3 regions of the Paenibacillus sp. LC231 genome follow, and region 3 is predicted to be linked to each of the others. Evidence: riboswitches for the same ligand, from Rfam matches in the RefSeq annotation. Region 3 holds a riboswitch; each other region holds the start of a gene.

The links. A riboswitch is a leader RNA that binds a small molecule or an ion and turns the genes downstream of it on or off. The one in region 3 is predicted to bind cyclic di-AMP.
Region 1: linked by a shared signal. The riboswitch ahead of AK95_RS23925 (TrkH family potassium uptake protein) and the one ahead of AK95_RS21710 (C40 family peptidase) in region 3 are both predicted to bind cyclic di-AMP.
Region 2: linked by a shared signal. The riboswitch ahead of AK95_RS17125 (C40 family peptidase) and the one ahead of AK95_RS21710 (C40 family peptidase) in region 3 are both predicted to bind cyclic di-AMP.

The regions. Positions count from the first base shown of each region.
Region 1 covers NZ_JFOM01000044.1:61,921-72,910, reverse strand. Annotated here, with positions in the region: gene sdhA (succinate dehydrogenase flavoprotein subunit) at 1-754, opposite strand, end outside; gene AK95_RS23940 (succinate dehydrogenase cytochrome b558 subunit) at 771-1,439, opposite strand; gene AK95_RS23935 (LysR family transcriptional regulator) at 1,788-2,705, shown strand; gene AK95_RS23930 (potassium channel family protein) at 2,742-3,416, opposite strand; gene AK95_RS23925 (TrkH family potassium uptake protein) at 3,433-4,773, opposite strand; cyclic di-AMP (ydaO/yuaA leader) riboswitch at 4,839-4,983, opposite strand; gene AK95_RS23920 (CPBP family intramembrane glutamic endopeptidase) at 5,275-6,963, shown strand; gene uvrC (excinuclease ABC subunit UvrC) at 6,935-8,938, opposite strand; gene trxA (thioredoxin) at 9,074-9,391, opposite strand; gene AK95_RS34300 (hypothetical protein) at 9,645-9,800, shown strand; gene dnaI (primosomal protein DnaI) at 9,918-10,871, opposite strand; gene AK95_RS23900 (replication initiation and membrane attachment family protein) at 10,904-10,990, opposite strand, start outside.
Region 2 covers NZ_JFOM01000025.1:15,769-26,758, reverse strand. Annotated here, with positions in the region: gene AK95_RS17160 (hypothetical protein) at 1-75, opposite strand, end outside; gene AK95_RS17155 (ArsR/SmtB family transcription factor) at 486-869, shown strand; gene AK95_RS17150 (heavy metal translocating P-type ATPase) at 870-3,128, shown strand; gene AK95_RS17145 (copper amine oxidase N-terminal domain-containing protein) at 3,313-4,482, shown strand; gene AK95_RS17140 (YwhD family protein) at 4,585-5,103, opposite strand; gene AK95_RS17135 (M1 family metallopeptidase) at 5,251-7,242, shown strand; gene AK95_RS17130 (hypothetical protein) at 7,254-8,081, shown strand; cyclic di-AMP (ydaO/yuaA leader) riboswitch at 8,429-8,568, shown strand; gene AK95_RS17125 (C40 family peptidase) at 8,572-9,045, shown strand; gene AK95_RS17120 (C40 family peptidase) at 9,493-9,966, shown strand; gene AK95_RS17115 (GNAT family N-acetyltransferase) at 10,107-10,607, shown strand; gene AK95_RS17110 (c-type cytochrome) at 10,769-10,990, shown strand, end outside.
Region 3 covers NZ_JFOM01000037.1:121,391-132,380, forward strand. Annotated here, with positions in the region: gene qoxC (cytochrome aa3 quinol oxidase subunit III) at 1-38, opposite strand, end outside; gene qoxB (cytochrome aa3 quinol oxidase subunit I) at 35-1,984, opposite strand; gene qoxA (cytochrome aa3 quinol oxidase subunit II) at 2,009-2,932, opposite strand; gene AK95_RS21695 (heavy metal translocating P-type ATPase) at 3,297-5,465, opposite strand; gene AK95_RS21700 (ArsR/SmtB family transcription factor) at 5,648-6,022, opposite strand; gene AK95_RS21705 (flavin-containing monooxygenase) at 6,151-7,188, opposite strand; gene AK95_RS21710 (C40 family peptidase) at 7,453-7,929, opposite strand; cyclic di-AMP (ydaO/yuaA leader) riboswitch at 7,933-8,066, opposite strand; gene lgt (prolipoprotein diacylglyceryl transferase) at 8,320-9,225, opposite strand; gene AK95_RS21730 (disulfide oxidoreductase) at 9,605-10,054, opposite strand; gene AK95_RS21735 (DsbA family protein) at 10,055-10,738, opposite strand; gene AK95_RS21740 (cytochrome c biogenesis CcdA family protein) at 10,838-10,990, opposite strand, start outside.

The sequences.
Region 1 (10,990 bases), on a different contig from region 3:
CCGATTCCGACATCAAGCGGAGCTTGTCATCGCCTGGAATGGCTGTCGGGTGAATCTGGATGAACTCGCCGTTGGCATAATGAACGCCTTGCTGATAAACGGCACTGGCCGCTGTTCCCGTGTTGATCACCGAGTTGGTCGTTTTTCCGAAAATAATACCAGGACCACCGCTTGCGAGAATGACTGCTTCAGCTTTGAACGACTTGATCTCCATCGAGCGCAGATCCTGAGCAGCGATACCGCGGCATACACCTTCGTCGTCGATGATCGCATTCAGGAACTCCCAGTTCTCGTACTTGGTCACAAGACCCGCGGTTTCCCAGCGGCGAACCTGCTCATCAAGCGCATAGAGCAGTTGTTGTCCGGTCGTTGCGCCGGCAAACGCAGTCCGGTGACGCTTCGTTCCGCCGAAACGGCGGAAATCGAGCAGTCCTTCCGGCGTACGGTTAAACATAACGCCCATGCGGTCCATCAAGTGAATAATGCCCGGAGCCGCTTCACACATCGCTTTAACCGGAGGCTGATTCGCAAGGAAGTCGCCGCCGTACACCGTATCGTCAAAATGCTCCCAAGGAGAGTCACCCTCACCTTTCGTATTCACGGCGCCATTGATGCCGCCTTGCGCACACACGGAGTGAGAGCGTTTAACAGGTACAAGTGAGAATAGATGAACGTGAGCTCCTGCTTCTGCCGCTTTGATGGTTGCCATCAGCCCGGCGAGGCCGCCGCCCACTACAATAATATTAGATGCCATTTTTCGTTCACTCCCCTTAACTTAAGACTGTCTTAACTACATCGATCGCTGCCGTCGCCGCCTGGAATTCGGAGCCGCGGAATGCTGTCATAGCAAGAACAAACAGCACGCTCATCAATACGAACAAGCCCATGCAGATGTAAGTGGATACCTTCTGCGCGCGCGGACCGACGGTAATGCCCCAGCTGACGAGGAACGCCCACAGGCCGTTAGCGAAGTGGAAGGTTGCGGAAACAACGCCGATGACGTACAGAGCAAACAGAACCGGATTGTTCATGATGCCGTGCATCGTGGCGCCCAAATCGTCATGCGTGATTTTGCCGATCATGATTTGGAAACGCGTATCGTACATATGCCAGATAACAAAAACGAACGTAATAACGCCGGTGATCCGTTGGATGGTAAAGCGGATGTTCCGTTCATAGTTGTAATTGCCCACGTTGTTATTCGCCTGGTAAGCAATGTATAACCCGTAGACGCCGTGATATAGCAGTGGCAGCCAGATCAGGAACAGCTCGAGGAAAAATACCAGCGGCATGCTGTTCAAAAAATGGACCGCGCTTGCGAAGCCTTCCTTTCCACCCTCGAAAGCCTTAAAGTTGGAAATCATATGGCTGAGCAAAAATGCCCCAAGCGGTATGACACCGAGTAAAGAATGCAGCTTTCTGGAATAATACCCTTTCATCAGTTGACGTTCCCCTTTCCAATGTGCAGCGTTTTCATTTTCAATCTTTCCTATTTTCAGAACAATTACACTTACCCTGTCCTAAAGAGGTTGTTCACAAGGCCCACTTTGGATTACGAAGTGAATCAGGAAGCCACTCGGCATCTAAACCGACCTTTATGAACTAGCATTAAACCGTTGCAACGACAAAAAGCTGCCGATTTCGGCAATCGTGTGAACAACTTGTGTCATGTTTCATGTTACTCCTTTTTTTCTTATAATGGAATTGCAATATAATTATTAATCGTTATAATCTATACGCATAAGCAATGTTTTGCACGCATGTCTATTTTATATAGGAGGAATTCCATGTTCGAAGAACTGGACATGTTCGCCGTCGTTGTAGAGCAATCCAGCATAAACCAGGCCTCCAAGCTGCTTAACTTGTCCCAGCCGGCCCTGTCCCGGAAAATAGCCAAGCTGGAGGACCAGCTCGGGCTGCAGCTGTTCAACCGCCGGGGCAAACGGCTGGAGCTTACCTCCATCGGACAGATTGTCTACACCTTTGCCCTGGAGCAGCGGCAGCAGCAGATCAAATTCATGCAGACGTTAGCCCATTACCGGGAGGGGGATCAGATCTCGATCAACTTGGGGGCCAGCCTGACCACCCTTCAGACGACCTTGCCCCCGCTCGTTAACGCATTCATGGAGCGACATCCCGCGGCCGAAATCAAGCTGATTACCGGCAAGACCCATGAAATCGTTTCTTATGTAAGAGATAAACGCGTCGATGTCGGCATTGTCGCCTCCTCCATCAACCAGCCCGGATTAAACTGCATCCCGTTGTTTGATGACCATCTGGAGCTTGTCATCCCATCTTCACATCCGCTGGCGGAGCTCGACGATGTTGGAATCGAGCAGCTCCAAGGCTTGCCGATGATCATTTTCTCGACTGGAACCTGGTATCGCAAGCTGACGGATGACCTGTTCCACCGCTGGGGCATTATGCCGGATATCCGCATGGAGATCGACTCCTTCGAAGCGATCGTCAGGCTCATCCCGACCTGCAAGGCGGCCGCGCTTCTGCCCAAATCCTATCTCAGGCCGCAGCTGTTATCCGATAACGGGCTTGTCGACATTCATATTCCGGCACTCATCGAAACCCGGCGGACGACTTCGCTGATCTACGGCCAAGCCTCGGATTTAAGCAAGGCAGCCAGCCGCTGGATTGACGAAACGGAAATTCTGTTCCGTAAGCTGGAGGAGGATAAAACCAAGAAAACCTGACGATATGCATGACCGTCAGGTTTTTTTCTTCTATATTTATTTTTCGAGCATATTCACGACCTCAGACTCAAAGCGATCCACATTATCATTCGAACCGATAACGACCATAATGTCGCCGGAGTTCACCACGTCCATGGCTGTCGGCGCTACGATGATGCCGGATTGTTTATTCAGGGCCACCACGCTGACACCGTAACGAACCCTCGTATTGAGCTCGCTAAGCGTTTTTCCGTCCATGCAGTCCGTGACCGTCATCTCCACAATCAGATAGTCCTTGGATAATTCGATATAGTCAAGCAGATTGGGCGTGACAAGCTGGTGAGCGACCCGGATCCCCATATCCCGTTCCGGAAAGATCACCCGGTCGACGCCCAGCTTCTCCAGCGCCCGGCCGTGCAGCACCGAAATCGCCTTGGCAACGACCATGGCGACACCAAGCTCTTTCAACAAGATGGCGGATAAGATGCTCATCTGAATATCGTTTCCGATCGCAACAATGCCGCAATCGAAGTTACGGATACCGAGCGATTTAAGCACCTCTTCATCGGTAGCATCCGCTACCACCGTGTGTGTCAGCAGCTCGCTCATATCCTCGACAACCTCTTCATTTCGGTCGATGCCGAGCACCTCATATCCCTGTTCCATCAGTTCAAGCGCCAGGCTGGCGCCAAATCGTCCCAAACCGATGATTGCAAATTGCTTTGGTTTCATGTCTCTCCAGTACTCCTTATCCAATAATCATTTTGCCTTCCGGATGACGATATAATTCTTTACCCTTTTTCGGCCCCAGTGCATAAGCAAGCGTCAAAGGCCCCAATCGCCCTGCAAACATCGTAATGCTGATCAAAACCTTCCCGAACACCGTCAGATCAGGCGTTAAGCCCATGGATAGACCCACCGTACCGAAAGCGGACGTCGTTTCGAATAGAATCTCCAGGAAATCCCCTTCCTCTGTCGTCGACAGAATCATCGATACGGTTAGAACGAGCAGCAGTGCCAGTAATGCAATGGTCAGTGCCTTCAGCACACGCTCCTGGGCCAGGCGATAACGGAACATGACGATGTCTTCACGCCCGCGCATCATGGCGATGACCGCCCCCACCATAATGGTGAAGGTTGTTGTTTTGATACCACCCCCGGTTGAACCTGGGGATGCTCCGATAAACATCAGAATAACGATAAAAAATTGCGTGGCCTGTCTAAGCCCCGTAATATCTATAGTATTCGCGCCAGCTGTACGCGGCGTTACGGATTGGAATAACGCGCCGAAGAATTTTCCGCCCCAATTCAGGGAGCCGAGCGTCCTCGGATTGGTGAATTCAAAAATAAGAATGACGATAAATCCAACCAGCAGCAAGGTAGCCGTCATGGTGAGCACTACTTTGGAGTGCAAGGAAAGTCTCCGCTGTTTCCGGAAATCAATCAGATCGGATAATACGATAAAACCGATGCCGCCCGAGACAATCAAAAACATCACGACAACGTTGACTACAGGATCATAGACATAACCGGTCAAACTCCGAAAATCGCCAAACAAATCGAAACCGGCGTTGTTAAACATCGTGACCGCATGAAAAACGCCATAATAAATCGCTTGGCCGATCGGCATATCAAACGCCCAGCGGATCGACAGAATCAAGGCACCGCAGGCCTCGATGATCAGGGAGTACAGGAGCACTCTGCGAATCAGCCTTACGATTCCTTCCATCGAGGACTGATTCATCGCTTCCTGCAGAATGAGGCGATCCTTGAGCGATATGCGCCTTTTGAGAGCCAAGGCAAACAAAGTGGCCATCGTCATGAATCCGAGCCCGCCGATCTGAATCAGCAGCATGATCACGATCTCTCCGAAGGAGCTGAATGTCGTTCCTGTATCCACCACAACCAGACCCGTTACGCAAGTTGCCGATGTCGAAGTGAACAAGGCATCGATAAATTCCAGCGGTTCACCTGTACTTGTGGATATCGGCAGCATTAACAGCGCCGTCCCGATGAAAATAATAGCCGCGAAACCAAGCACGAGAATCTGCGGCGGAGACAACCTGAGCCAGTTCAATTTAGAGTTCAATCGGTCACCTTCTTAAAAAAAATCAAGAAAAAAAGACACTGGAAAACGCAGTGCCCTTTACGGTCTGGTTCCTGTGCTGCAGCCTACGAGGTTAGCTGACGGATTCGGGCATTTTCACAGGTCGCCCTATTCATTATTCTGGAAATAATGAAATTCACCCCAATTACATGGTTCCCCCATTTTCAGTACGAAATTCGGCTGGAATATTCGGTTCCTTGAAGCATGATGTGATTATAACGCAATCCGGTACGTAACCCAATGCCGTTTTTCACCCAAAAAATCTTTAAAAGAGCGCGAATTGGGCATATTCAAGAATACAAGCATAGGGTTCTCTAACGTTTTCGAAACCTTTCATTCATTTTCATCGATTTGTTTCATTATTCCGGATATTGGGATAAGCTGCTTATGACTTTCATAACTATGTTATATTGACTCTATGCGTTCTTAATCAGGCATATCGAATACCAGTGGGAGTATCAACTTTCTTAGAGGAGGAATTTCATGAATCGTGCAAGAGAGCCCTTGAAGCTGAAGCCCAATCTGAAGCAGCTCATCGCGCCTGCCGCAGTCGGCCTGATTCTGTTCCTATTATTTCAGGTGTTTCCGTCGACGAATTCGGATTCTACCGAGATGGCATCTCCGAATATCATATCCAAGGAGCAGGCTCGGCAAGCGGCTTCAAGCTTTGCTCAGGAGTTTTTGCAGTTTACGGCTGCAAAAACGGATGACACGCTGGTTACATATCAATCCAAATCGGAACTTTACGGATATCTGGCGAAGGAAAAAAGACTTTCGGAATACAACAAAACCTATGAAGCCAAATATCCCTATGACGTATACCGCGTTCGCTTCAGCGAGCCGGGCGGCGATGCCCTCAATGTGGACGTGCACATGCAAAATTCAGGCATCGTTGGCTTCTCATACGATTACACCCGCTCCAGCTATGACCGGATTGAGCTGAACAAGGGCGATGTACAAAGGCAGATGCTGCTTGTCGTCGAGGACGGCATGTCATTAGCCGAGAAGCAGGCTCTCGCTGAGCCTTGGCTCCAGCGAGCGGGCTATGATCCTTCGCAACTGGAGCTGGTTACCCGGGAAGGGGAACCCCGGCTCCGGTATGTGGATCCGGAATCCAAGATCGGCGATTCCAGATTGGAGCACCGTTTCACCTTCGAGCAGGGGAAATTACGCTCCTATGAGCCATCTTTTTCGGTCCCGGCCGCCCATTCCGCCTATGTCAACAAGCAGACCCAAGATGCCACGCTGCTGACGCTCGCAGGGTATGGCCTGTTCACCCTCATCCTTGGCATACTTGCGATTGTGTACAGCGTGAAGACCAGAGCCTACACGTCGTTTAAGCGCGGCCTGTTCCTATCGGCGCTGCTGTTTGTCATTCAGATGCTGAATACGTACAATCTGATTCCCGTTTTCAAATCCGAGGGGATGTCGCAAACCGGCATACTCGGGATGATGATTTTCTATGCGGTCTATTCGCTCATCTTCTCAGCTCTGCTCTACTTCTCCCTTGTCGGGGGGAGCGGGCTATGGCTCAAAGAAGACGGGCTCAATCCATGGCCGCGCGCCAAAGAACCCGGATACGGTCATTATGTGCTGGACAGCATGAAGCTGGGGTATATGTGGGCTTTCATCCTGCTTGGGGTCCAATCCATTATCTTTGTCGTTCTGGGGCTAACCTTGAATACATGGTCCACCACGGATGCCACACAGTCGCCTTATAACATGCTCTATCCTTGGCTGTTTCCGCTGATGGCTTGGCTGGCCGGCATATCCGAGGAGGCCGTCTATCGGCTGTTCGGGATCAAAATGCTGAAAAAGATTGTGCGCAATACGTTCGTGGCCAGTTTGATCACCTCGATCATCTGGGCGCTCGGGCATACACTCTATCCGATATACCCTGTAATTTCCAGGCCCATTGAACTGGTTATCATCGGCTTGCTGTTCAGCTACATCTTTTTGAAATACGGGTATTTGGCGGCCATGTTCTCCCATGTCATCTTTAATAGCATCTTGATGGGCATTAGCCTGATCCTGCTCAAGGATACCAGCAACTTGCTGATGGGTGCTTTCTACATGGTGCTTCCGGCGATGGTCGCCTATGCGATTTACCGTTTCAATCCAACAAAAAAAGAGAAGCCGTATGTCACGACTCCTCCTCACGAAGTGCCTTAAGAATTTCCGTTGCTAATTTCTCACCGATTGAAAGGGGCTTGAAGTCTTCGACTGAAGCCTCTTTTATTTTTTTGACTGAGCCAAAATGCTTTAACAGCAGCTTGCGGCGCTTCTCTCCAATGCCCGGGATGGAATCCAGCTTGGAGGATACCATCGATTTGCCGCGCTGTTCGCGGTGGAAGGAAATCGCAAAACGGTGAACCTCGTCCTGAATGCGCTGCAGCAAATAGAACTCCTGGCTGTCCCGGGGAAGCGTAACCGGCTCCGGCGGGTCTCCGACCATGAGCTGCGCTGTCTTATGCTTAGCATCCTTCACAAGCCCGCAGACCGGGATAAACAGCCCCAGCTCATTCTCAAGCACATCGATGGCGGCGGAAATCTGCCCCTTCCCTCCATCGACCACAATCAGATCGGGAAGCGGCAAATTCTCCTTCAAGACGCGCTCGTACCGCCGCCGGATGACTTCACGCATCGTATCATAATCGTCCGGTCCCAGCACGGTACGGATCTTGTACTTCCGGTATTCCTTCTTGTCCGGTTTCCCATTGGTGAATACAACCATGGCCGATACCGGATTGGTCCCCTGAATGTTCGAGTTATCAAATGCCTCGATCCGGTTCAGCGACTGGAGGCCGATCACTTCGCCCAGATTCGCCGCGGCAACCGAGGTGCGTTCTTCATCACGTTCAATCAAGCGGAATTTCTCGTCCAAGGACACCTTCGCATTATCCGATGCCATGCCCACCATCTGCTTCTTCAAGCCTCGCTGCGGCACATGCACCTTCACGCCGAGCCATTCCTGCAGGGCGGCAGCCCCTCCGGCTGCATCCACGATGCCCGCAGCTTCCGCCTGCTCCTCCTGTGCCTGGGCAAGGGCAGCCTGCTGCGCATCCAATGTCCCTGCGGAAAGCGGATTCGCCGAATCCACGGCTTCCTCTGGGCTTCGCACACCTGCATCCGCAGCCGTTCCCGTAACCGGCTCCGAATCAGCCTGGTCTATCAACAGAGGCTCAGGCAGCAGAATTTCCTGCGGCAATGCAGGATTATCACTGTAATACTGGGCAATAAAAGACATAAAGTCGCTGTGCGCATCGCCGTAGAACGGAAAAACGGATTTGTTGCGCTGCACCATTTTCCCTTGGCGCATGTACAGAATCTGCACGCACATCCAGCCTTTATCCACAGCATAACCGAATACGTCGCGGTCCCGCGTATCCGTCGTCGTAATCTTCTGCTTCTCCATCAGCGTATCAATATGGATGATCTGATCCCTCAGCTCTTTGGCTCGCTCGAAATACAAATCCTCCGCGGCCTCCTGCATCTTGCGCTGCAGCTCCTTCTTGATCTCCTCATGCCCACCGCTAAGAAATGATGTAATCTCCCCGGTGATCTGCTCATATGCAGACTTTGGAATTTCCTTCACACATGGAGCCAAGCATTGCCCCATATGATAGTACAAGCACACTTCTTTCGGCATGACGCCGCATTTGCGCAAAGGATACATCCGGTCCAGGAGCTTCTTGGTCTGCTGTGCCGCATAAGCATTGGGGTAGGGGCCAAAATATTTGGCTTTATCTTTAAGCACCCTTCTGGTCACTTCCAGACGGGGATGCTCTTCATTCGTTATTTTAAGATATGGATAGGTTTTATCATCCTTCAGCAGCACGTTGAATCTCGGCTGATGGGTTTTGATCAGGTTGCACTCCAGAATCAATGCTTCCATGTTGCTGCCGGTTACAATGTATTCGAAATCGCGGATTTCCGAAACCAGCATCTGGGTCTTCCCGTTATGGCTTCCGGTAAAATAAGAGCGTACCCGGTTCTTCAGCACTTTGGCCTTGCCCACATAAATAATCGTGCCTTCATGATTCTTCATCAAGTAACAGCCGGGCTGGTCCGGCAGCAATGCCAGCTTGTGTCGAATATTTTCCAGCGCCTTCTCCTGGTCCTGAAGCTGTTTGGCAAAATCGTCCATGCTGTCCCTCCTCTCCAAGGAGATTATATAGTATTAACCATAAATATAAAACACTATGAATAACCACACAAAGCGCCTCCGGGTTTCACCGAAGGCGCTGTATGAAAGCAGATGGCGGTCTAGGACCATGCCTGCTTATTGATGTTTTGCAATGATGCCTTTCAAGGCTTCTTTGGAGTTCAGACCTACCACTTTATCGACAGGCTGGCCGTCTTTAAAGAAAATCATGGTCGGAATGCTCATCACGCCGAAACGTGCTGCGGATTCCGGATTCTCATCCACGTTCACCTTAGCAATTTTTACATCATCGCCGAGTTCTGAAGACAATTCGTCCAGAATCGGAGCAAGCATTTTACAAGGGCCGCACCATGGCGCCCAGAAATCAACTACAACCGTTCCTTGACCTTCAACTTCATTCACGAAGGTTTGGTCGGTAACATTGACGATAGCCATTGTATTCTCCTCCTCACAGGATAAGATCAGGTATAGTGCGAATCATAATTGTCGAATGGGTCGACGAATTTAGTATACCACAATCGGCCGGAAAAAGTGAAATATACTCACCTAAAGAAAGAGGATTTCACGGGATTTTTATGCAATCTTTACAAATGATTTGCGCATTGGGTATACTACTAGTAACAAGTCGGGTGACTGTCAAGTTTTTCGAGTTGGCACGGCATGTTCACCTTTTGAGGAGGCAAGCACCATGGATGTAAACGTACGCGTTAACGATCCACGGGAGCACATCAATGAAGAACCACGCAATGACTTTGGCGATTTGATGATGGGCTTCGTGGGGATGTTTGGTTTCATGACCATCATCTTTTTCGGATTCGTCATTATCAAGTTCTTGGTCGGCTAATACTTGATGACTCCTTGTGCGTAAATAAAAAGTCTGATCCCTGCCGCGTTCCATACGCTAACGGGATCAGACTTTTTACAATTCATGGGGGGGTCCAAAGGAAGCTTGCTTGCAATACTAGAATTTACCTCGCTGGTTCTCCCCGAATAGATGAACGACATCCACAAAAGGCGCAATCCGGTTCATCAAGCGCTGACCTTTGTGAAGCTCCTCGCCATCCTTGCTCGTGAAGCTCAGATGCTGTTCAAGCCCGTCGAGCGGATAGTTCGACGTATAGAAGGTCGGCAGCCGATTCATCCGGAAATTCAGGATGGAGCCGAGGACATGATCCCGAACCCACGGATTCAAATTCTCCGCTCCGATATCGTCAAAGATCAGCAGATCGCAATGCTTCATCGTCTCCACCATGTCCTTCAGCTTCTGTCCGTCCTGCATCATGGTCTTCAGATCTTCCACGAAATCAGGCATATACACGATAACGCCCGAATGGCCTGCTTTCGCGAGCTCATGCATTAGGTAGCCCATCAGGTAGGTCTTGCCCGTACCGAACGAACCGGTGAGATACAGGCCGCGCGGAGACAACCCATTCTCCTTCGTATCCCGGATGTATTTAAAGACCTGGTGCACGGCCGGTGCCCGCAGGCGGTCCTTCGCCATAATCTCCATATTGTCATAACCTTCGTTCAAGGCATGCTCATCGACATAAAAGCTGCGGATCCGTTTTTTGATCTGATCCTCATTGGTCTTCGCAATCTGCAGGGAACACGGCGCCTTCCGCTCATAGATCTCCACGGTTCCGTTCGTCCGCTGGATATCCAGCTTGCTGAAATGTCCCTGGAAATCATTCGGACACCGGTCCAGACCCGGGCATGCCTTGCAGTGGGCCTGATCTCCCGCATATTGATACAGTTTGCTTAAATTCAAACGAATGACCCGGTCATCGATCTCCGGGTATTCGCTCCGCAATGTTTGAATCAGAGGATTCCTGAGCAAATCTTCCATAATCTGCTCGGTTCTGCGCCGGAGCGCAGGACTTTTCATGCTTTCCAGCAGTTCACCAAGGGACTCCATCTCTAGCTCCCTCCTCTCTTAAGCAGGTTTCTTTATCCGCCCTTCTTGCTGCCGGCCTGCATTTCTGCCGCAAATCGCATCATTTCTTCGAATTCCTCATCCGATACGGCCTCCGCCTG
Region 2 (10,990 bases), on a different contig from region 3:
GATAATCAGCCTTGCCCCGCATTTCTTGCAATACTTCCCATCTCCCGTTTCATATCGACATATTGGACAAGTCATACTTTGGCCTCCCCTGTTCATACACATCCGCAAATCGAAGATAGGTATTAGATAATGTACACATTCAAGTCGAAACGTTTGGCCCGTGCAAGGATGCTATGTAGCATGAGGCGCTCTGGGCCCAGGTATTCTTTCTATGCGAATTTACATCTTTTTGCTAATAGTATAAGTTGGCGTGTTATGAAATGGAAGGATTTTCTGAGGGACGATACTGCGCCTAACCCTTGGAATTGGTTAATACTATATGACTTGCTGATTCAATCTCGTTCTGTGAAATGCTTGTGAACAATCAAATATTCGTTTGAATATCGAGTGTAAATCGGGTATATTATGACTAACAATCAAATCAACGTTTGAATATATATAGAATAAAGAGCACTTATTGCTCCTACTCCAAGGAGGTTGTTCTTATGAATGTACGGACGATGAACGAAGAAATCGCCCTCGAGCTGTGTGAAACGGAATGTCCTTCAACTGAAAGAATTGCTTCCTTAAAAGAAACGATCTCCGATGAGGATATGATCGGCATGGCAGAAATCTTCAAGGCTTTGGCCGACCCGACGCGGGTCAAGGTAGCTTATATGCTGGATCGCGGCGGCGAGTTATGTGTTTGCGATGTAGCCGAAGTACTCGGAAGCTCAACGGCAACGGCCTCCCATCATCTGCGTACGCTGAAGAACAAAGATATCGCCAAATCGCGCAAGGCCGGAAAGAATGTATACTACTCGCTCAAAGATGATCATATCCGAACATTGCTTCACATGACGCTGGAGCACCAGAAGGAGAAGATGTAGATGAGCAAGGACAACCATCAACATTCCAAATCCTCTTCGGAGACGAGCGGCGAACTTATTGAATACCGGGTACAAGGGCTCTCCTGCCCTAACTGTACACGCGAAATGCAGGAGGAGATCCAGAAGCTGGATCATGGGAACAATGCCCGACTGAGTTACAACAGCGGGAAGCTGACCCTCTCTCCCCATGTCAATCTAAGCCGAGTAGAAACCATTCTGAAAAGTGACGGTGCGCGCATCGTTTATGCTCCGCAGACAGCCTTATCGGCCGCCAGTGCTGAAGTGCAGCCTATCCATTCATCGCATGCTCACGGATCGGCACAAGGACATGATCACGAACATGGCCATGATCATGCTCATGAACGTAGTCATGGCGGCATAGGGAGTATGAAATGGCTGCTGTCCATCTCCGCTGTTTTCTATCTCTTCACCTTTCTATTGGAAGGAAAAGTCGCCGAACCGGTTGTGATCGCATTATATGCAGGCGCTATGATTTTGAGCGGATATACGACATTTTTGCGCGGACTGCGTAATCTGACCCGCTTTAAATTCAATATGGATACCCTGATGACCGTTGCGCTCGTGGGTGCCGTCATCATTGGGGAGTGGAGAGAAGCCACACTGGTTGCCATTCTGTTTGGTCTTAACGAGCTGCTGGAAGGCTACGGCATGAATCGGGCCCGGCAATCGATGGAAGCGCTGCTGGCCGCAGCGCCCAAAGAAGCGGAACTATGGAAAGACGGTCAAACCCAGCGCGTGCCGATCGAGAGTCTCACTCCCGGGGACGTTGTCCGGGTAAGACCCGGGGAGAAAATCCCTTCCGATGGAGCCATAACCCAAGGAACCGGGGCGGTGAACGAAGCCGCCATTACCGGGGAATCGGTACCTGTTACGAAACGGGAAGGCGATGCTGTGTTTGGCGGCAGTGTAAGCACCGATGGTGTGCTCTATATCGCCATATCGAAGGCCTATGAGGATTCCTCCCTGGCCAAGATCATGCATCTTGTACAGGAGGCACAGGACAGCAAGACACCGACAGAGCTCTTCATCGATAAATTTGCTAAGTACTATACTCCCGCAATTATGATCATCGCGCTGGCGGTTACGCTGATTCCTCCGCTGCTGCTGAATCAGCCCTGGATGACCTGGATCTATCAGGGGTTGTCCATCCTCATTGTCGGATGCCCTTGTTCGCTTGTGCTTTCCTCTCCGATTGCATTGGTCAGCGGGATGACCCGCGCGGCACGCAACGGTATTCTGATCAAAGGCGGGGTCCACCTGGAGCAGCTTGGCCGGCTGGAAGCCATCGCTTTTGACAAGACGGGAACCTTGACCAAAGGCGAGCCTGCCGTCTATGCAGAGACGGTATATGATGAAACCAAATTTTATGCCGTTGTAGGCGCACTGGAGCAATCGTCTCTCCATCCGTTGGCTAAAGCCGTCATGAAACATCTGGAGATCAAGAATCCGCAGTGCATGTTCAATGAACCTCAACAGATAACGGTACTGCCAGGCGAAGGCATTCGGGCTGAAGTTGGAGGGAAATTGTTCTGGGTCGGAAGCGAGGAAGTGCTGAAGCATGTGAACGGCCAGCAAGATCATATCCGTGCCGTGGAGGATGACATTCGGCGCATGAAGGCCCAAGGTTATACGATTGTTGCTGCTGTAAGCGAAGATCGTGTATTAGGCCAGTTCGGCCTTGCCGACGAGATCAGACCGGAGACGGCAACCGTCGTCCGCAAGCTTCACGAGGCCGGTATCACGGATACGGTCATGCTGACAGGCGACCATGAGCAGTCCGCACAGGCCATCGCGAAACAATCCGGTGTAGCTCGGGTATTCGCAAGCCTCCTGCCGGAACAGAAGGTTGCCAAGATCAAGGAGCTTTCTTCCCGCAAAAAAACCGGCATGGTTGGCGATGGCATTAACGACGCCCCTGCATTGGCCGCTGCCGATCTGGGTATCGCGATGGGAAAAGGGACTGACAGTGCCATAGAAACCGCCGACGTTGTATTGATGCAGGATCACCTTGGCAAGCTTCCGGGGGCCATCAAAACCGCAAGACGGGTCAATCAGATTATCAAGTGGAATATCGGACTTTCTCTGTCGCTGAAGGCCATTGCTTTGCTGCTAACGATTCCAGGTTGGCTGACCCTGTGGATTGCAATCATATCGGACATGGGCGCCACCATTATCGTTACCTTGCTTGGTCTCACCATCCTGCTTGGCAAGGATCAGGAGCTGAAATCAGGATATTAATATAACCGGAGCTTCGCCCTTTCAGGGCAGCTCCGGTTTTTTCAGTTCGTCCTTTGGCCACTAGCTCTGATCTTTACGCCATAAGCATATATCAATTTTTACATGATTTTGCGATATGGTGAAACATTTCCCATTATTTAGTCGTTTATATAGGCGGGAGTGTAAACCATAAGGAGGAACTGATATGAAATCCGTGCAACTCATCAAATTAGCAGGTACCGCGTCCATAGCCATGTCTTTATTGCTTACGTCCTCATCGCTCGCAACGATTCCTGCCCATGCGGCAGCAGCTTCCACATCACAGAGCAAGGCAAACTGGAGCACGCTGGACGTGAAACATAAACCTTATACGAATAAAGGCGTCGTATTCATTCCATTGAAGGAAGTTTCCGAACAACTGCAGCTGCAGTTGACGATCCCGGGGAAAAAAGAGCTGTATATTAACAGCCCGACACAGTCTGTTCGCATTATCATCGGTCAGTCGCGCGCAGTCAATGCCAAGGGGACCCCTCTCAAGCTTGAGGCGGCTCCGGTCGTGAAGAAAGGCGTGACTTATGTTCCAGCCAGTCTGATTACCAAAGCTTTCGGCATCCCTCTGAAATATGACAGCAAATCCGGACTTAGAACGACCTTTGATGCTTGGTCAAAATACGCCTATGCTTCCAAGGCCAATATGCTGTTCTGGGTAAATCGCGAGAATGGTATGCTCTCGATGGGTAAAGCCGGATCCACGCCAGCCCAAGTTGGTATAATCCCGGTTGAGGAGATCGATCAAGTCAGCTTAAGCGCACATCGCATCAATAGCAATACCTACGTGGTCGACTTGTCCAATTATTACGGCGAACCTCATATTCATGAGGGAAGATACCGGGTGCTCATTCAGGACAAGAAAATCCTGAAGCTATCCAAAACCAATCATTCCAATTTTGCCGGGATCAACTACCATCCGGACCAACTCAGCTACAAAGGCAATATTGCCATGATGAACGGCAGTACGCTTGAGCTGGTTCATCCGATGGGCAAGACGGTCAAAACTTATGACCTGGCCGCGCTCACGGGAGTAAAGGATAGTTTTATCGTAGAAGCGATTGAACAGGACTTCCTGCTCGTCCGACCTTACACGAAGGCGACCCTGTATATCGTCCATCCGACTGGCAAGACAGCCGAGCTTATCTATCCTGAGCTTCTGGACGAGGAAACCATCAAGGTCATTGAGGAAATGCCGCCGAATGAGGTGGAGTTCATTGGTGACGGCCTTGCGTATCTCGGATATGCCGGCGGCAAGCTGACGTTCCAATACAACAACCCGTTTCTCGATCAAAAAGAAAAGCTGACCTACACCCTTCCATTCTAATCGATATGCAAATAAGTAGAAGACCGGCCGGATTCATTCACGAATCCAATCGGTCTTCTTCATGTTCGTCTCTTTTTGGAAAGGCTGCTTTAATTTATTGTATCATTCCGCTGTCTGAAGAGCTTCCCTGAATTCCTCTGGCGATGCATTCCACCATTCCTCGTTACGCGAAATCAGCAGCTCGCGCAGTGCTTTCTTCTCGACGTCGCCTAGACCATCCAGAATGATCTTGCGCTTCATCGCCGCATCCATTTTATTCACATGATCGGCGAGGATCTTCCAGCCGCGACGGGCCTCCTGGTCGATCCACATTTCACAGGCGGTCATGCCTGCATAATGCTGTCCTTCCGCCGTACGATCTACAGCCACCCACACGATCCATACCTGTCGTCCATTGGGCACTTCATCCCGGTTCATGCTGAAACGGATACCCTTCTCCACCTTACTCTTGGCATGCATGGCCCCAATATCCACTCGGGCCTCGCCATTATCGATAATGACGGGTGACAGACTGTTCAGATCGATGGAGCCTGATCCAAACCCTTTATGCTTACTCTTGCTATTAATAATATTCAAAGCAATCGGTTTCTTCGCACCCTGCTTCTGCTCTTCATTCTCCACTGCTGCCGACCTCCTATATCAGAGCCGATCCTTACGTATCAGCTGCTAAATTGATAACCATGTCCCAATAATTTTATTTTAACTAATAATCCCCCAAAAGCAAACATATACATGCACTAGATGCTTGTCAACGGGAGGTTGTTCGATATGGTCCCACCACGTGCCAAAGTCTTTCTATCATCCCTGCTTGCCCTAGGTTTGCTTGCAGGATCGATGCCGATATTTCTGAATCCAGGGTCCTCAGCGTCTGCTCTTGCCCCAAATGCGGGCAAGCCCTCCGCCTCTGCCGTGGAGAAGGCCCCGCTCTCACCGCCTAAGGTGCAGCCTAATATTCCCGCTCCGGCCTTAAGCGACCGGCTGGTGGAATATCATATGGATGTTCGGTACGAGCCTGAGGAGAACAAGCTTAAGGGCAAACAGACACTCACTTGGACTCATCCAGGCAAAAAAAGCGTAAACGAGCTGTACTTTCATCTGTATCCCAATGCTTTTGCTTCCAATGATACGACTTTTATGAAGGAATCGGGCGGCAGGCTTCGTTCCGATCCCATGCCAGATGACGGATACGGCTCCATGACCATTACCAGCGTGAAAACAACCGAAGGACTGGCCCTGACCCATCGCCTTCAATTTGTTCAACCCGATGACGGCAACATCAAGGATCACAGCCTTGCCAAGCTAAGGTTGCCTAAACCCATCAAGAGCGGGGAGAGTGTTACCATTCATTTGGAGTTCGAGGTGGAGCTTCCCAAAATATTTGCCCGCATGGGAACCACCGAGAATTTTATTATGGCTGGCCAATGGTTTCCGAAAATTTCGGTCTATGAACCGACCGGTCTTCGCGGAAGAGCAGAGGAAGGCTGGAATCTTCATCAATACCACGGCAACTCCGAATTCTATTCCAACTTCGGCATTTACAGCGTTCGCATTCGAGTGCCCGAAAATTACATTGTCGCCGCGACCGGATTCCCTACCAAGCCTGCCCAAAAATCAAACGGGGAAAAAATTTATCAGTTTTACGCGGATGACGTGCATGATTTTGCCTGGTCGGCATCGCCAAACTTTGTCACGGCAGAAGAAGCATTCTCCGCACCTGGCGTACCTGGCGTCCGCATCAAGCTGTATCTCGATCCAGCCCATAAAGACTTAAAGGAGCGTTACTTTGATGCCGCCAAGTCGGCACTCGCTTCGTTTGGAAAATGGTACGGAACCTATCCGTATTCCACGTTGTCCATCGTCGTACCGCCTGAATCGGGCAACGGTGCAGGCGGCATGGAATACCCGACGCTGGTCACAGCCTTCGGTGCCAAGAACGATTCGCCGGGATATGAACTGGAGCGGACCGTTATTCATGAGATCGCCCATCAATATTTTTACGGAATGATTGCAAGTAACGAATTTGAGGAAGCGTGGCTGGACGAGGCCTTTGCGACCTATGCAGAAGAACGAGTGATGGAAAAAGAATACGGGATTACCTCCAATACGGCGGCTCAGGGAGCATCCATTACTTCCCCTGCACCGCTGAAGATGGAATCCTGGAAATACAGCTCTCACGAAAACTACGCACTGAATGTTTATACGAGGGGCAAGTTGGTGCTGCAAGGCATCGAACGGCAGGTCGGTCCACAGATGATGGGCAAGATTATGCATACCTATGCCCAGAAATACCGCTTCAAGCATCCAACCACATCTGACTTTCAGAAAGTCGTCGAGCAAGTAAGCCAAACGTCCTGGCAGTCGTATTTTGACCAATATGTATATGGAAGCCAGATGGCGGATGTCGCCATCGACGTGATCAAAACCAAAAATAAAGGCACGGCTGAAAATCCTCGGTATGAGTCCACGGTCCAGATTACGAGCAAGGACGGGGATATCACCGATGTGCCGATCGTGTTCGCCTTTGAGGACGGCAAAACGGTGGAACGAACCTGGAGCGGCAAAGACGGCAAAGTTGCTTACACCCTGGAATACAGCTCTCCGCTCGCCTGGGCCATGGTTGATCCGAAGTACTCCATCGTCCTGGAGAATAAACACATTAATAACTATATGAAGGCAGGAATGGATCCGACGGTGGTTACACGCTGGAATCTCAGTATTACCAAGCTTGTGGAGACGCTGTTCGGCAGCCTGTCATGGTGAGGGGGGAGCACATGAAAAGTTACGCAGGCCAAGGATGGATCAGTGTTAAAGACCAGCTATACGTCTCGATTCTGCTCTTCTTATACCGTTTGCTGTGGGGATATTGCCTGTACCGACTCGTAAAATCGGCAGTCGTCCCCCTTCTGATGCGATATCCGGATGCCGCTCCTAACGAGCTCAGCCGTCTTTTATTCTTCTACGAGGGCGAGATGAGCCTGTCCTTGAGCAGCACAGTACACACCTACGGATGGCTTCTGGCCGGTTTGCTTCTGATCCGGATGGTCCTCACCCCGCTCATTCGGGCCGGCATCTTCTACAACCTTCACCAGGAAGCCAAGGGCGAGCGCGGTTTATTCTTCTTCACTGGCATGCGGAAACTGTGGAAACCCGTAACGCTATTCTATCTGGTTGAGCTTATTCTCACCTTCGCGCCCGGTTACTGGATTCTGCCCAAAATCCTCCCGATTCTGCTGAATGGAATTCAGGAGCCTGTACTGCTGCTTCATGCACTGCCCTATGCAGCTGGCTGGTTCTTGTACGCCTATCTGATCCGCCTGTTATTGCTCTATATGCAATTTGGCCGTACCGGCGATTCCAGCATGATCAGCTCTATCCATGCGCTCTTCCGCCGCTTGGGCACAGCAATGCTGTTATCCATCACCATCGGCGGATCCGCCTGTGTCATTCTGCTGCTCCTGAGCTCGGCCTCGCTCTTCTGGGCCGGGTTGATCGGCTTAATTATTCAGCAGGCCTCTTATTTCCTGAATGGACTTTTCCAAATTTGGGCAATGTCCGCTCAATATCATTTGTGGAGAGATTCCTCCTCACTGCATCCTTAATGGTTACAATTTGGCACCTAAAATAATGAAACACGCTCGCGAATAAGCTGTAATCAGAAGCGACACGTTTCTATCCCGCGCTAGATTTTACAGAGAATAAGAGTTCATTTATCCTTAATATTACAAATTTCTGAACGCCATATTACAAAAAAACCTGTTCCCTTAAGATGGGGACAGGTTTTTTTGTTTAAAAATAATGTTTCCTCGTTTGCCAAATTGTTAATACTCTGCTAAAATAACGAATATGTTAGTAACAACTTTGTCATCTTTACTGTAACTTTTATGTAGGAACGTTGTAATTCGCTAACTATGTTGGAACGTCAAACGTCAATGAATGGGTTCATCAACATTTTAAGGAGCCGAATTCCCATAACGATATGGGAAGCGGGGGATCCGTTTTGGGTGAATTGATCTCGCAAGAGAGGGATCATAGGGGACCTTCAACCGAACCCTTAAGCTAACCTCGCAGGCAATGGAAGGAGCTTTTGTTTTGAAAAAGAAGTTAACGGCTGTTTCTCTAGGCCTCGCACTCGCACTCACATTAGGGACCGGAAGCGCTTTCGCCGATTCCAAATTAAATACTGCAATCAAACCAGCCATTGGTGTTTCTTACAAAACAGGTGGAACTACAACGAATGGATTTGACTGCTCCGGATTCACCAGCTATGTTTACAAGAAGCTTGGTCTTAGCCTGCCCCGTACGTCTGCAGCTCAATACAAAGTAGGTACGGCCGTATCCAAGAGCAAACTGAAAGCTGGCGATCTCGTGTTCTTCAACACATCCGGTAGAGGTGTATCTCATGTGGGTATTTATGTCGGGAGCGGCAAATTCGCTCATTCTTCATCTTCGCGCGGTGTCATTATCAGTCCGCTGAGCCAGAGCTATTACGCCAACCGATATGTAGGCGCTAAGAGAATTATGAGTCAGAATACGTACAAATCTGTAGCTGTGAACTACAATTAATGTTGGAACTTAATTGATTTACTCTTACAAGAAAGCCCTGGGTTTATGAGATTGTGCCGATCTCATCCAGCGGCTTTTTTCTTTTGTTGATTGTGTGTATACCTTTATAACGTTCAGCACAGCAAAAAAGTTCCCGCTTTTTCGAAAAAAAATGAAATTTATTATACAAGTTCACTTCAGTTCCACTTCACTTCGCCATGTCTTCACATCATCTATCCTTTATTTACCCTTCTCTCTCATCATTAAACACCCATTTTGGAAAAATATTGATTTTCCTTGGTGCTTCGACAGTTAATGCTATTGAAAAATAGCGAAATCCATCAAGAAATAATTGCCAATCTCGCTTGCTGTCTGATAGAATGGACGCAGTAACAACTTTGTCATTAATGTAAGTGCTTTAATATATAGATTGCTATGCCTCCCGGCAACGAAAAGGAGCTTTCCATGCTGAAGAAAACATTATCGACAGCAGCCCTAAGTATCACGCTGTTGTTCACTTTGGGCGTTGGCAGCGTGTTTGCTGATGGTGCGCTGGATCAGGAAATCGATAAGGTTCTAGGTACAAGATACAGCTACGGTGGTACAACCACGAGCGGATTTGACTGTTCCGGCTTCACCATGTACGTTTACGCTAAACTCGGTCTAAAGCTCCCGCATCAATCCGGCTCTCAATTCGACATGGGGACAAGCGTGTCCCGTAAGGAGCTGCGCGCTGGCGATTTGGTGTTCTTTAACACATCGGGCCAGGGCATCTCCCACGTCGGCATTTATGTCGGCGATGGCAAATTCGCCCATGCTTCCTCCAACCGCGGCGTGGTTATCAACCGCCTGGCAGAGGATTACTACGATCAGCGATACGTCGGTGCAAAGCGTATCATGAGCGATGATAAGTATGAAGAGTCGGTCGGTGAATCATCCTAAGCTGTAGAGGCTAATCTTCCCTATACATACTGCTTGCCCGTTAAAGGAGCCCTTACCTCTCTTTTGCGGGCTTTTTTGATGCGACTTGGATGTTCGTAATATGATTATTATTTTATGCAGACGATAGGAGGACTTCGCAAATGGATGCCACACCGATTACATTTCACACCGTAGTCATGCGTGAAGAGCACGCCGAAGAAATATGCGCTTGGGCCTACCCTCCTCCCTATAATATCTATGGCTTTCTTCCCTGGGAGCAGATGAAAGGGCTTGAGGTGGAGTTTGGCGATCCGGACATTCGCCAGAGACAGTACATCTCGGTTCTGGATGAGCGGGAGGCCCTCTGGGGATTTGCCCAGCTGTTTCCGATGCATGAGGTTACACGAATCGGACTTGGCATGCGTCCTGATTGGTGCGGGCGTGGAATGGGTAAACGATTTATGCAGACGATTGTCCGGGAAGCCAGACGGAGGCGGCCTGCCGACGAAATTGACCTTGAGGTAATGACCTGGAATGAGCGAGCAATCCGCGCTTATCAAAGGGCAGGCTTTCACATCACCGATACGTATGAGCGGCTTACGCCAACGGGCAACGCCCTTTTCCACTGTATGGTGTATGAGCACCCGACAAATGAGGAATAGTAATCTTTGTCTATATGAAAAAGCACAATTTTGTGTACTTTTTATGAAGCTGCGCCGTATAGTTGCTTTTTTTGTCACAACTGGCTATGCTGTCTATGGATGTTGGTTTATAATGGAGACAAGTGCAAAAGTGCAGTATACATAGAAGGGACGATATGACGATGCAAAAATGGATCATGAGCGGATTGTTCTTCGTCGCATGTGCGTTGGCTATCGCGCTGATGTTTACGCTCCCAGGTAAGGAACAGGTAGCTCAGGAAGAGAAGCCGACCATGCCGGAAGTGACTCTCGATGCAGCCGCAGCGGAAGCCACACTGAAAGCAAGCTGCATTAGCTGTCACGGCGACCAACTTCAAGGCGGCGCTGGACCGGCTTTGAATCAA
Region 3 (10,990 bases):
GTTCCATATTCTAGTGGGAGCGATGGATCTGTTTTCATTCTCTAACCTCCCCCAATCTTTTTTCAGTAACAATAATTTTTTCAACGGGGATGTAATGTCCATCATCTTTTTCAAATGAGCGATACGCCAAACAAGCAAAAATGCCGATTGTAGCTGCAATGGCGACGCCCCACATAGCGAAGACTAGTGCAAATCCCCATACGAAGAAAATAATCGCCATGATGAATGGTAATCCGCTATTATTCGGCATATGAATTTGATCAATTTTATTTCTGAAAAGTTTGAATCCTTTCTTCTTATAATCCCAGAACGCTTCAGTTGAATTTACCGTTGGAATTACAGCAAAGTTGTATTCAGGTACTGGACTGTGTGTCGCCCACTCTAATGATCGAGCGTCCCAAGGATCAGCCGGAATATCTCTTGATGCAAATCGAGTGCTGTAATAGATGTTATACACGATGAGTACAAATCCGATTAACAGCCCAATTGCTCCAATAAATGAAATCATATTCCACAGACCAAATCCGGTAGACTCTGAATATGTGTACATTCGTCTTGCCTGTCCGTCTAAGCCAGAGATAAACATAGGGAAGAAGGTTACACAAACACCTACTGCAATAAACCAGAATGCCCATTTCCCGATTCTCTCATTTAGCATAAAGCCGAACATTTTTGGCCACCAGTAAGTAAGACCCGCAAGCATCGCAAATACGACTCCTGGAATAATAACCAGATGGAAGTGGGCCACTAAGAACATGGTGTTATGGTACTGATAATCCGCACTGGCCATTCCCAGCATGACGCCGGTTACTCCACCAATGGTGAAAATGGGGATAAACCCTAAGGAATACAGCATGGGAACCGTAAAAACAATTTTCCCTTTTCTAAGGGTGAATAGCCAGTTAAATATCTTGATCCCCGTCGGTACGGCTATAGCCATAGTCGTAATCGAGAAGATACTGTTCACAAGCGCTCCCTGACCCATTGTAAAGAAATGATGTACCCAAACTAAGAATGAAAGTGCAGAGATGGCAACCATGGATATTACCATGGATTTGTAGCCATAGAGATTACGTCGAGCAAAGGTAGAAATAATCTCACTATAAATACCGAATGCTGGCAGGATTAAAATGTAGACTTCTGGATGACCCCAAACCCAGAACAAATTAGCCCAAAGCATGTCCATGCCGCCATCTGCCGTTGTAAAGAAGTTGGTGGCAAATAATCGGTCCATTGTCCCCATGATGAGCGCAATGGTTAGGACAGGAAACGCAAACACAATAATAAGGTTAGTAATCAGCGCGGACCATGTGAACATGGGCATCTTCATCAAGGTCATACCTGGTGCTCTCATTTTTAATATCGTCGTGATAAAGTTGATCCCCGTTATCAAAGTACCCATGCCCGAAATTTGAAGAGCGAACATATAGTAATTCGTTCCTACGGACTGGCTAAACTCGTTCCCGGCAAGAGGGAAGTAAGATGACCAACCAGCATCAGGAGATCCACCGATTACAAAAGAAATGTTAAATAGCATGGCACCGGAAAAATATAACCAATAACTTAAGGCATTTAGCCTCGGAAATGCAACATCCCGAGCGCCAATCTGAAGTGGCACCACAAAGTTCATTAAAGCCATAATAAATGCCATCGCCATAAAGATAATCATGACAACCCCATGGGTTGTAAATATTTCATTATACTCTTGGGCTCCAAGAAGATTATTATCAGGTACAGCCGTTTGTGCACGCATCATAATCGCGTCTGCGCCGCCTCTGAATAACATCAGCAGAGCAGATATGAGATACATGATACCAATACGTTTATGGTCAACCGTTGTTAACCACTCACGCCATAAGTAACCCCATTTTTTATAGTAGGTTAAGCCAAAGATTATCGCGAAAACGGTAAGAGCTATAGCAACCATTGAGGCATAAATTGTCGGCCCCGGGTTGGGGACGGCAAATCGATCGAAAAAATCCATGCTCCTGTCTCCTTTCTGCTGAACTCAATGGTTCATGTTACTCATATTGCTTTCATCAGGATTTTCTTTGCCTTTTTCGTCAGTTGGAGGATCACCTTCAGCATCCGTTTCTTTGGTTGAAGGATGGTGCCCTGCTGGAGGTGGTGAAAAGCCTAAGTGTGTTCCTGTAAATGTGGACTGTCCAAGATGTCCTGGTTCGAGCAGTTCGTTAAATTTCTCTTCGGTGAGAGGTTTAGCTGTTGCTTTAACTTCAGTGACCCAATCATCATATTCTTCTGGAGAAAGTGCTTTTACGCTAAACGTCTGTTGAGCAAACCCTTCACCAGAGAAGTTAGCATTCCGGCCGGTGTATTCACCTGGCACATCAGCTGCAAGATTTAGAGTGTTTACCATATCAGCCATGGCATACTTCTGTCCACCGAGCTGGGGAATCCAAAAACTCGATATGGGTCCGTAAGAATACAGTTTGAATTGAATCGGTCTGTCAGTCGGGATAAACAAGTAATTTAGGGTTTCAATATCTTCTTCAGGATAACTAAAATGCCATTTCCAGTTGGAAGAAGATGCGTATATGACTAAAGGCTCCTCCTTATATCCTTTAGGGATAGCTTCCACTTCATAAGTGGATTTCACCGTTACAAACGAAAGGAAAGCTACGATTAATATGGGGATCGATGTCCAGAGTATTTCGAGTTTGAGACTTCCTTCAATATGAGGAGGTTCATACTCATCACTTTGCTTGGAGGCTCGATACTTCCTTATAATCGAAACATAAAGTGCAATCACAACCACAACAACAATCGCCATGGTCCATATGGATATCATAATGACATCAGCTGTTGTACGAGCTTGCGGTCCCTTCGGATCTAAGACCTTAAGTGGCTCACAACCGGTCAGAATAGTAGCAAAAATAAAAATCAATGATAACGTTGCCCATTTTGTTTTCATGAAGTACCCCTTTCTCATAAATTCAAGTCATACGTTTTTAGATTATCAGATCGCACTCAATAGTTATCTTTCCTTCACTCCTCCTGTCGACTTATACGTGCTTAAACCATTGTATATAATTAAGACTACGCAATGTGGTCTTTTAGGCGATTGTCATAACTCTTTCACGCTTTATTCACCTTTTCAACACAAATCAGCCTCAGAATATTCACAACCACGCTCTGTATTGTTAGATAGTTTATATCCTAATGCCAGGAGATAACATCCGAACCCTTTGATCCTTTCGAGCTTGCTGGTTATAGAACTGCTAAAGAAGGTACTATGGTTATGAAATAAAAAAAGAGCCGCTTACGGCTCTTTGATTTTAACTCTTCATGACACGAACTGCGTTTAATACAGCGAGGAGTGTTACCCCAACGTCGGAGAAAACGGCTTCCCACATCGTTGCAATGCCAAAGGCTCCAAGTAACAAGAACACGGCTTTAACTCCAAGTGCGAAGATAATATTTTGCCACACGATTCTTCGGGTTCTCTTCGCAATACGAATGGCGGATGAAATCTTGGATGGTTCGTCTGTCATAATAACGATGTCAGCAGCCTCAATGGCCGCATCTGAACCGAGTCCACCCATTGCAATTCCCACATCCGCTCTAGCTAATACAGGTGTATCGTTAATACCATCTCCAACGAATATGATTTTCTCTTTTGATGTTTTCTGTTGATCCAGCTTTTCAATTTCTTCTACTTTATGCTGTGGAAGCAGTTCAGCATGTACCTCATCTAATCCGAGTTTGCGTCCCACAGCTTCTCCTACAGTTTTGGAGTCCCCGGTTAGCATAACCGTCTTCTTAATGCCCAGTTCCTTCAATGAGCGAATAGCTTCTGCAGAATCCTCTTTCACCTCATCCGAAATGACAATATACCCTGCATATTCTCGATCAATACTAATGTGTACGATAGTACCTAAATCTTCAGGTTGATCAAATGGAATTTGCTCTCTCTTCATTAATTTCGCATTACCGGCCAAGACTTCTTTTCCACTGACCTTTACTTGAATGCCATGACCAGATATCTCGTTGTATCCTTCCAATTCTTCTTCACGTGTTTCCTGAGCGTATGCTGCTCTTATTGATTCTGCAATCGGGTGGGTAGAGTGCATTTCGGCGTAAGCCGCATATTTGAGCAACTCGTCTCTAGAAATCTCGCCCATGGGATGGATGTTGGTTACCGTAAATGCTCCTTTTGTAAGGGTCCCCGTCTTATCAAAAACAACGTATTTGACATCATTAAGAGCTTCGAGATAATTACTTCCTTTAACCAATACCCCTTTTTTCGAAGCAGCTCCAATACCACCAAAAAATCCGAGCGGAATCGAAACAACTAAAGCGCAAGGACATGAAATAACTAAGAATACTAAAGCACGATAAATCCAATCAGTGAATGTGGCTCCACTTATAATAAGAGGAGGTAGCACAGCGAGCAATACCGCAATAATGACTACCACTGGTGTATAATAGCGGGCAAACTTTGTTATGAAATTTTCTGTTGGTGCTTTTTTACTGCTGGCATTCTGAACTAGATCCAGAATTTTTGAAACTGTAGATTCACCAAAATCCTTGGCCACCTCTACCGTTAACACACCATTCTTATTAATAAATCCACTCAGAACATCTTGACCTGGTTCCACTTCTCTTGGAACCGATTCACCAGTTAATGCAGAGGTATCCACCGCTGACATCCCTTCAATGACCTTACCATCCAAAGGTACCCTTTCGCCTGGCTTTACGACAATATAGTCACCGATTTTAACTTCTTCCGGAGATACACGTTTTGTATCGCTACCCATTTTAAGGTTTGCATAGTCAGGGCGAATATCTAAAAGAGCACTGATGGACTTTCTAGAACGATTTACAGCGATCCCTTGGAACATCTCCCCAACCTGATAGAACAACATCACGGCGACACCTTCAGGGTATTCCTGAATGGCGAAAGCACCAAGTGTTGCTATCGTCATAAGGAAGTTTTCATCAAAAACCTGGCCGCGAACAATATTTCTAGCTGCCCGAAAGACAATATCTCCACCTATAACAATGTAAGCTACTGCAAACAGTGCAAATTCTAAATAACCGGAGAAAGAAGAAAATAAGCCAACCGCAGCAATAGCGGTACCAAACAATAAACGAATTAACATCCGTTTCGTATTTTCATTTCCATGTTCATGAGAATGTCCGTGATCATCTTCATGACCGTGACTGTCCTCTGAATGTAAGGCCCCTGCTGCAGATTTGTTCTTTTCAATTACTCGGATATGAGGCTCTAGTGTTTTCACTTTCTCCTTGGCTTTCGATACAATGTTTTCAACCTGTCCGTTCGCAGTTTCCATCGTTAGTGTCTTCGTTACAAAATTAACGGAACAGGAACTTACACCTTCAATTTTCTTAACACCATTTTCGATTTTCATTGCACAATTAGCACAATCTAATCCTTCTAATATCAATTCTTTTTTAACCCTTTGTTGTTGAGCTTCCATCATATAATCTCCTTTCCACCAACCTTGCCGTACACACATGAACAATTATTCATATGTTATTTAAACTCATTATATTCAAATGAAAACTTAGTTGTCAATTATTTCGTACATTCTCCTCTAAATTAGGTGAAGACTTCTAAACACATCAAAAAAAGCACCAGCAGCTGACTGCGGGTGCTTTCATGTTATTCTCCATGCATTGTATGTTGTAGGGTTTGTGTAAAAATCTGCTCGATGTGCGTATCATCCAATGAATAAAACACCGTCTTGCCCACTTTACGACGTTTTACGATCCTCATATTACGAAGGTATCGCAGTTGATGCGAGATCGCTGACTGTCCCATCTCGAGTAATACAGAGAGATCATGGACACATAATTCTTTCTGCAATAAAGCATTGATCAATTTAACCCGAGTAGGATCACTGAAGGCTTTAAACCAGTCTGCCACTTGAACAGCTGCTTGCTCATCAATCATTTCGGCCTTAACTTGTTTTAAATCAGCCTCTGATCCAAAGCATGATGTGTCACAATCTTCAATCAAGGGATCCTTCTGCTCCATTTTCGTAATCACCATCCTATTTACCATTACCACTTATTTTATAGCAAAGGCACAAAAAACGAAAGGATTACGATTAACAATCCGAATTTTGTCAGAAGAAAAAGTCTCGAACGACTTCTACCCTATTTTTATTCTCTCAGTAGATAATCAACAATACGCTTAGCATCATACTTCACCCATCCAAGCAGCGCTGACCCTCTTGATGTTTGCCACGGTAATCCAACAAAGTAGAGTCCTTTTACAACGGATACACCTTCCATATGATCAATATGCCCATCTTTAAATGCCGCTTCTATATCTATCCAGTGATCATCACGTTTAAAACCTGTAGCCCAGATAATGTTGTCGATATGTATGGGAGATTCTTCGTTCTGAAAATACACCGTTTGATCTACTATCTTTTCCGTCCTTGCATGAAGTTGTATCCTTCCTTGTTGAATGAGCAGCTTTAACTCTTTTCCATAAATCTGTTCTGGCATTGCATGCAACCATTTACCTAACGTACTTTTGCGGTTTGCTGTTAAAAAGCCCACCTTGTCGAAATACCAAAAAATACTCTTCCCGAAAATATGTAACGGTTTATACTGGATCTCACCGCTTGCAGACAGATGCACATCAAAATCATCTGCCAACTCACTGGCAATTTGGGCCCCAGAGTTTCCTGCACCTACAACAAGAACACCCCCTTCCTTGAGATGGTTCTTATTTCGATATTCAGAAGAATGTAATTGTATAACTGCATCACCAAGCTTGTCATGAAAGGAAGGAACTAGTGGCTTCTGAAAAGGACCGGTGGCTACTATAACTTTTTTTGATCTAAACGTACCCTTCGTTGTGGAGACTTCAAAGATTCCATTGTTCATGGTTAATGATGTAACTTGTGTATTGCTTTGAACAGGAAGTTCTAAACGCTTCGCATAATTTTTCAAATAATCGGCAACCTCATTTTTATGTGGTAAACCTTGAGGATCACCTTGAAAGGGAGCACCAGGTAAACTATTATACATTCTTGGCGTAAACAGATGAAGAGAATCATAGCGGTCTCTCCATGAATCACCAACCTCCCTGTGACCATCAAGGATGAGGAAATTCACTGAATTTTGTTTGAGATAGTAAGCAGCCGCAAGCCCGGCCTGACCTCCACCGATGACAATAGTATCTAACATATAAATATCATACCTCCTATAATATTTTTACTTAAAGTATCATATGAGCATTTATTCATCAATAATGAATATCTCAATATTGAGTATCGGCAGAAATGTAGATCTTCTATATAGGCATCAAGTATTTGGTGTTTTGTACACTTAATTATAAGTACAAACGTATGTCTAAGAAGGAAACACGATTGCAAACCTATGAGGGTAACATTGAATTGAAATCATAAAACAAGCCCTTCATTTATGAAGGGCTTGTTCATTTTAATTATTTCAGTTGTAACTTCCGACCATCATCATGTAACTTTTTTGACTAATGGTTCTTCTTGCAGTTACATAACGTTGTTTGTAATAGGTTTCTGACAGTTTACTTATCCTTACACCCTTACTACTGGACGAATGTGCAAATTGACCATTGCCAATATAGATTCCAGCATGAGAAATTCCCCTGCCACTCGTATTAAAAAAAACTAAGTCACCCGGTCTCAGATTAGCTTTTGAGACTGGAGTACCCACTTTGGCCTGAGCACTCGATGTACGTGGCAAATCTAAGTTGAATTTATCAAAAATGTAAAGAATAAAGCCGGAGCAATCGAAACCACTTGAAGTTGTACCTCCCCATTTATAGGGTGTTCCAACGACTTTACTTACTTCAGTAGTCAACTTAGGTTGATTATCTGCAAACGCACTGGCTGCTCCCGAAGATAATATAATGGCAGACCCTAACAACGACAGTAAAATTTTCTTCAAGATTATTTCTCCCTTCGATGCCTACGGAGTTAGCTGAGGGTTCGGTAGAAGGATCCCTATACTCCCTTTACTACAAGAATAATTCACCCAAAAATGGTTCCCCCGTTTTCAAAAACGAAATTCGGCACAATTTATGAATTTTTTGTAACCCTACATAATGTAGTCCATTTTTTCTCGATTGTCAATCTTATCATTAGAATTCTTTCCCTCCTTAAATTAATGTTAAGATTTGTTCAAATCCCGTACCTATTGGACTTATATCAGGACATTATTCAAAAAGAATTCATTTTGAACGCAGAAGCAAATAAAACAATAGTGTAATACTTTTGCAGAGGTTCGAAATATAAATAGCAGTCGAACCAAGGTCGACTGCCTCTTATATTAAATTAATTAAGGTCTATTGCTGGCGATTGGGTCTGCATATCGTTCCTGATGTTTTCTAAACCTTCGGTTTGCAATAAGGCTTATGGCAATAAGGACAATCAAGACACTTAATAGCTGCGAAACACGAACAGTACCATAACTCATTTCGCCTTCGTGAAACAAAAGCCCCATCGGTGACCAAAGCAATTTCATCAACGCTGCAAGCCAGTTAGAGGCATACCAAGCTAAACTGTCGGTACGCAGTCCTTCGATAAAAAACCGTCCAATGGAATACCAAGTGAAATAAGTCAAAAATAATTCCCCTGAACGTAGAAAAGGCTGACGTCTCAACCATAAGAGCAACAACAAACCAACAAAATTCCATATGGACTCATACAGAAAGGTCGGATGATAATAGACACCCTCGATATTCATTTGATTGACAATAAAGTTAGGCAGATGTAATGTTGTTCTGAGAAAATCCTCAGATACTGGCCCTCCGTGAGCTTCTTGATTTATAAAATTTCCCCAACGCCCGATCAATTGTCCTATAATCAATCCCGGAGCACATAGATCTGCAATGCGCCAAAAATTATAGCCACGCAAACGAAAGAAAAAAATCATAGCCATAATCGCTCCGATTAAAGCTCCGTAAATGGCGATTCCACCATTCCATATTTTGAAAACGTCCCAGAAGTTATTGCGGTAATCTTCCCACTTGAATACGACATAGTAAGCTCTAGCCCCGACGATAGCGGATGGCACGCCTACAAGTACCATATCCAAAAAGAACCCCGGATGGATCTGATACCGTTTGCCTTCTTGTATAACAACGATAAGACCTATGAGTGCAGCTACGCTTAAAATAATCCCGTACCAGTATAATTGAATTGGCCCTAATCGAAATGCAATTGGATTAATCGCCTCGTACAAATCCTTTCACCTCAATCCCACATCGTTTGTAACCGATGTATTGAGTAGTTCATAATTAATTAAACACCCTATATTTACATAAGGAAGGCGATACACTTTGAACAATGATACTTTTCTTTCACTTCTCAAGCCTAGGATTATGATTTTAAGCTCACTGTTACTGTTTACTATGATTAGTATCGTTTTTCTGACGGATATCTATTTTATCGATTTCAACAATACCGTTCATTTGATAGCATATTATATCTGTCCGTTTGTCATCCATTTACTATTATCCCTTTTCGTGAAGAACAAAGTGTCCTGGTTACTTGGTGCAACGCTAACAACTATTATCTCATTAGTACTGATTCTAGTAGTGGTTTTGGTGTTTTTTTAGCTGTTAGGAACCTGATTTTGGGTTCACACCAGTCTCAGATCTTGTAAGTATCATTAAGATTGTAATTAAAATAAAGGCTACTAATGCGAGAAAAGGAATCGTTATAAAACCAAACCAATTAATGTATTGTACATTACACGGCACCCCGTTCGTGCAGGGCTTGATCTCCTCAAATCCAGGGACTTTCTGCTCCAAGTAATGAAATAATGAAACGCATGCTCCAAAAATCGAAAATGGAAGCACATATTTTTTTATCCTTGTCTCACTGTAAAAAGCCGCAATTCCTAGAATGATACTGAGTGGATACATTAGTATTCTCTGATACCAGCACAATTCGCAAGGAATAAATCCTCTTATCTCGCTAAAATAGAGACTTCCAAGCGTTGCTGTAAGTGCGACAACCCAGGCTAAATATATTGTTTTGTCACGTACCACTACTCGATCCTCTCCCATCTATTCCTTAAGTTGCGCATTGATTAAGGAAGATATCTCCTCATAATCAAACGGGTTCGATACCATAACATTATTGATCATAATCGTTGGTGTTTGTTGTATATTATATTCACGGACTAATTCCTCATCTAAACTAACTTGGTCTTCGATCTGCTTACTTCCCATATCTTCTTTAAGCTTCGCTAGATCAATATTGGGCGTATATTCTTTAGCAAGCTCCAGCGCCTTATCTGGGGTTAGCCATGCGTTATCATGCTCCTCTGTTGCAGGTTGTGCATTAAATACTTCATGGTGAAATGTCCAAAATGCGTCAGGATCTTGCAGCATTATCGCTTCTGCAGCAAGTGCGCCTGTTTTTGATTCTTCACCATGAAAAAGAACATTAATATAGGAGAATGATGCTTGTCCTGTTTCGATAAAGTCCTTCGAAAGTTGTGGCATTATATTCTCCCCCCACGCTTTGCAGGAGGGACATTTGTAATCACCAAACTCCACGATTGAAACCTTTGCATTTTGGTCTCCTAGGGTAGGCTGATTTTCCGTAACCGGTGGATTATCGAATGCCCCTTCCGAACTTTTTGATTTCTGACTGCTTTGGTTTATCAAAACCAAAGCTACCATTAGCCCTACAATGATGATGGTAAAGATAACTAGATTTCTTGATGATTTCTTCTTATTATTCATGTTTCACCTCAGCTATTTATTCGTTTAGTGACCTTTTAGATGTTACTTACTTGCCGTTTTATATGTTTATCACCGCCTTAACTCCACATCTCGATTAGGTTAAAAACCTGTAAATCCGCCGTATAACCCAATTAACCAGATGGTGATCTTGGTCATTTGATCTGTGTAAAGCAATATTCCCGTGAGCACCATCATCGCTCCGCCAATTTTCATCATTAGTGAAGAGTACCTTGAGATCCATTTTAATCTGCC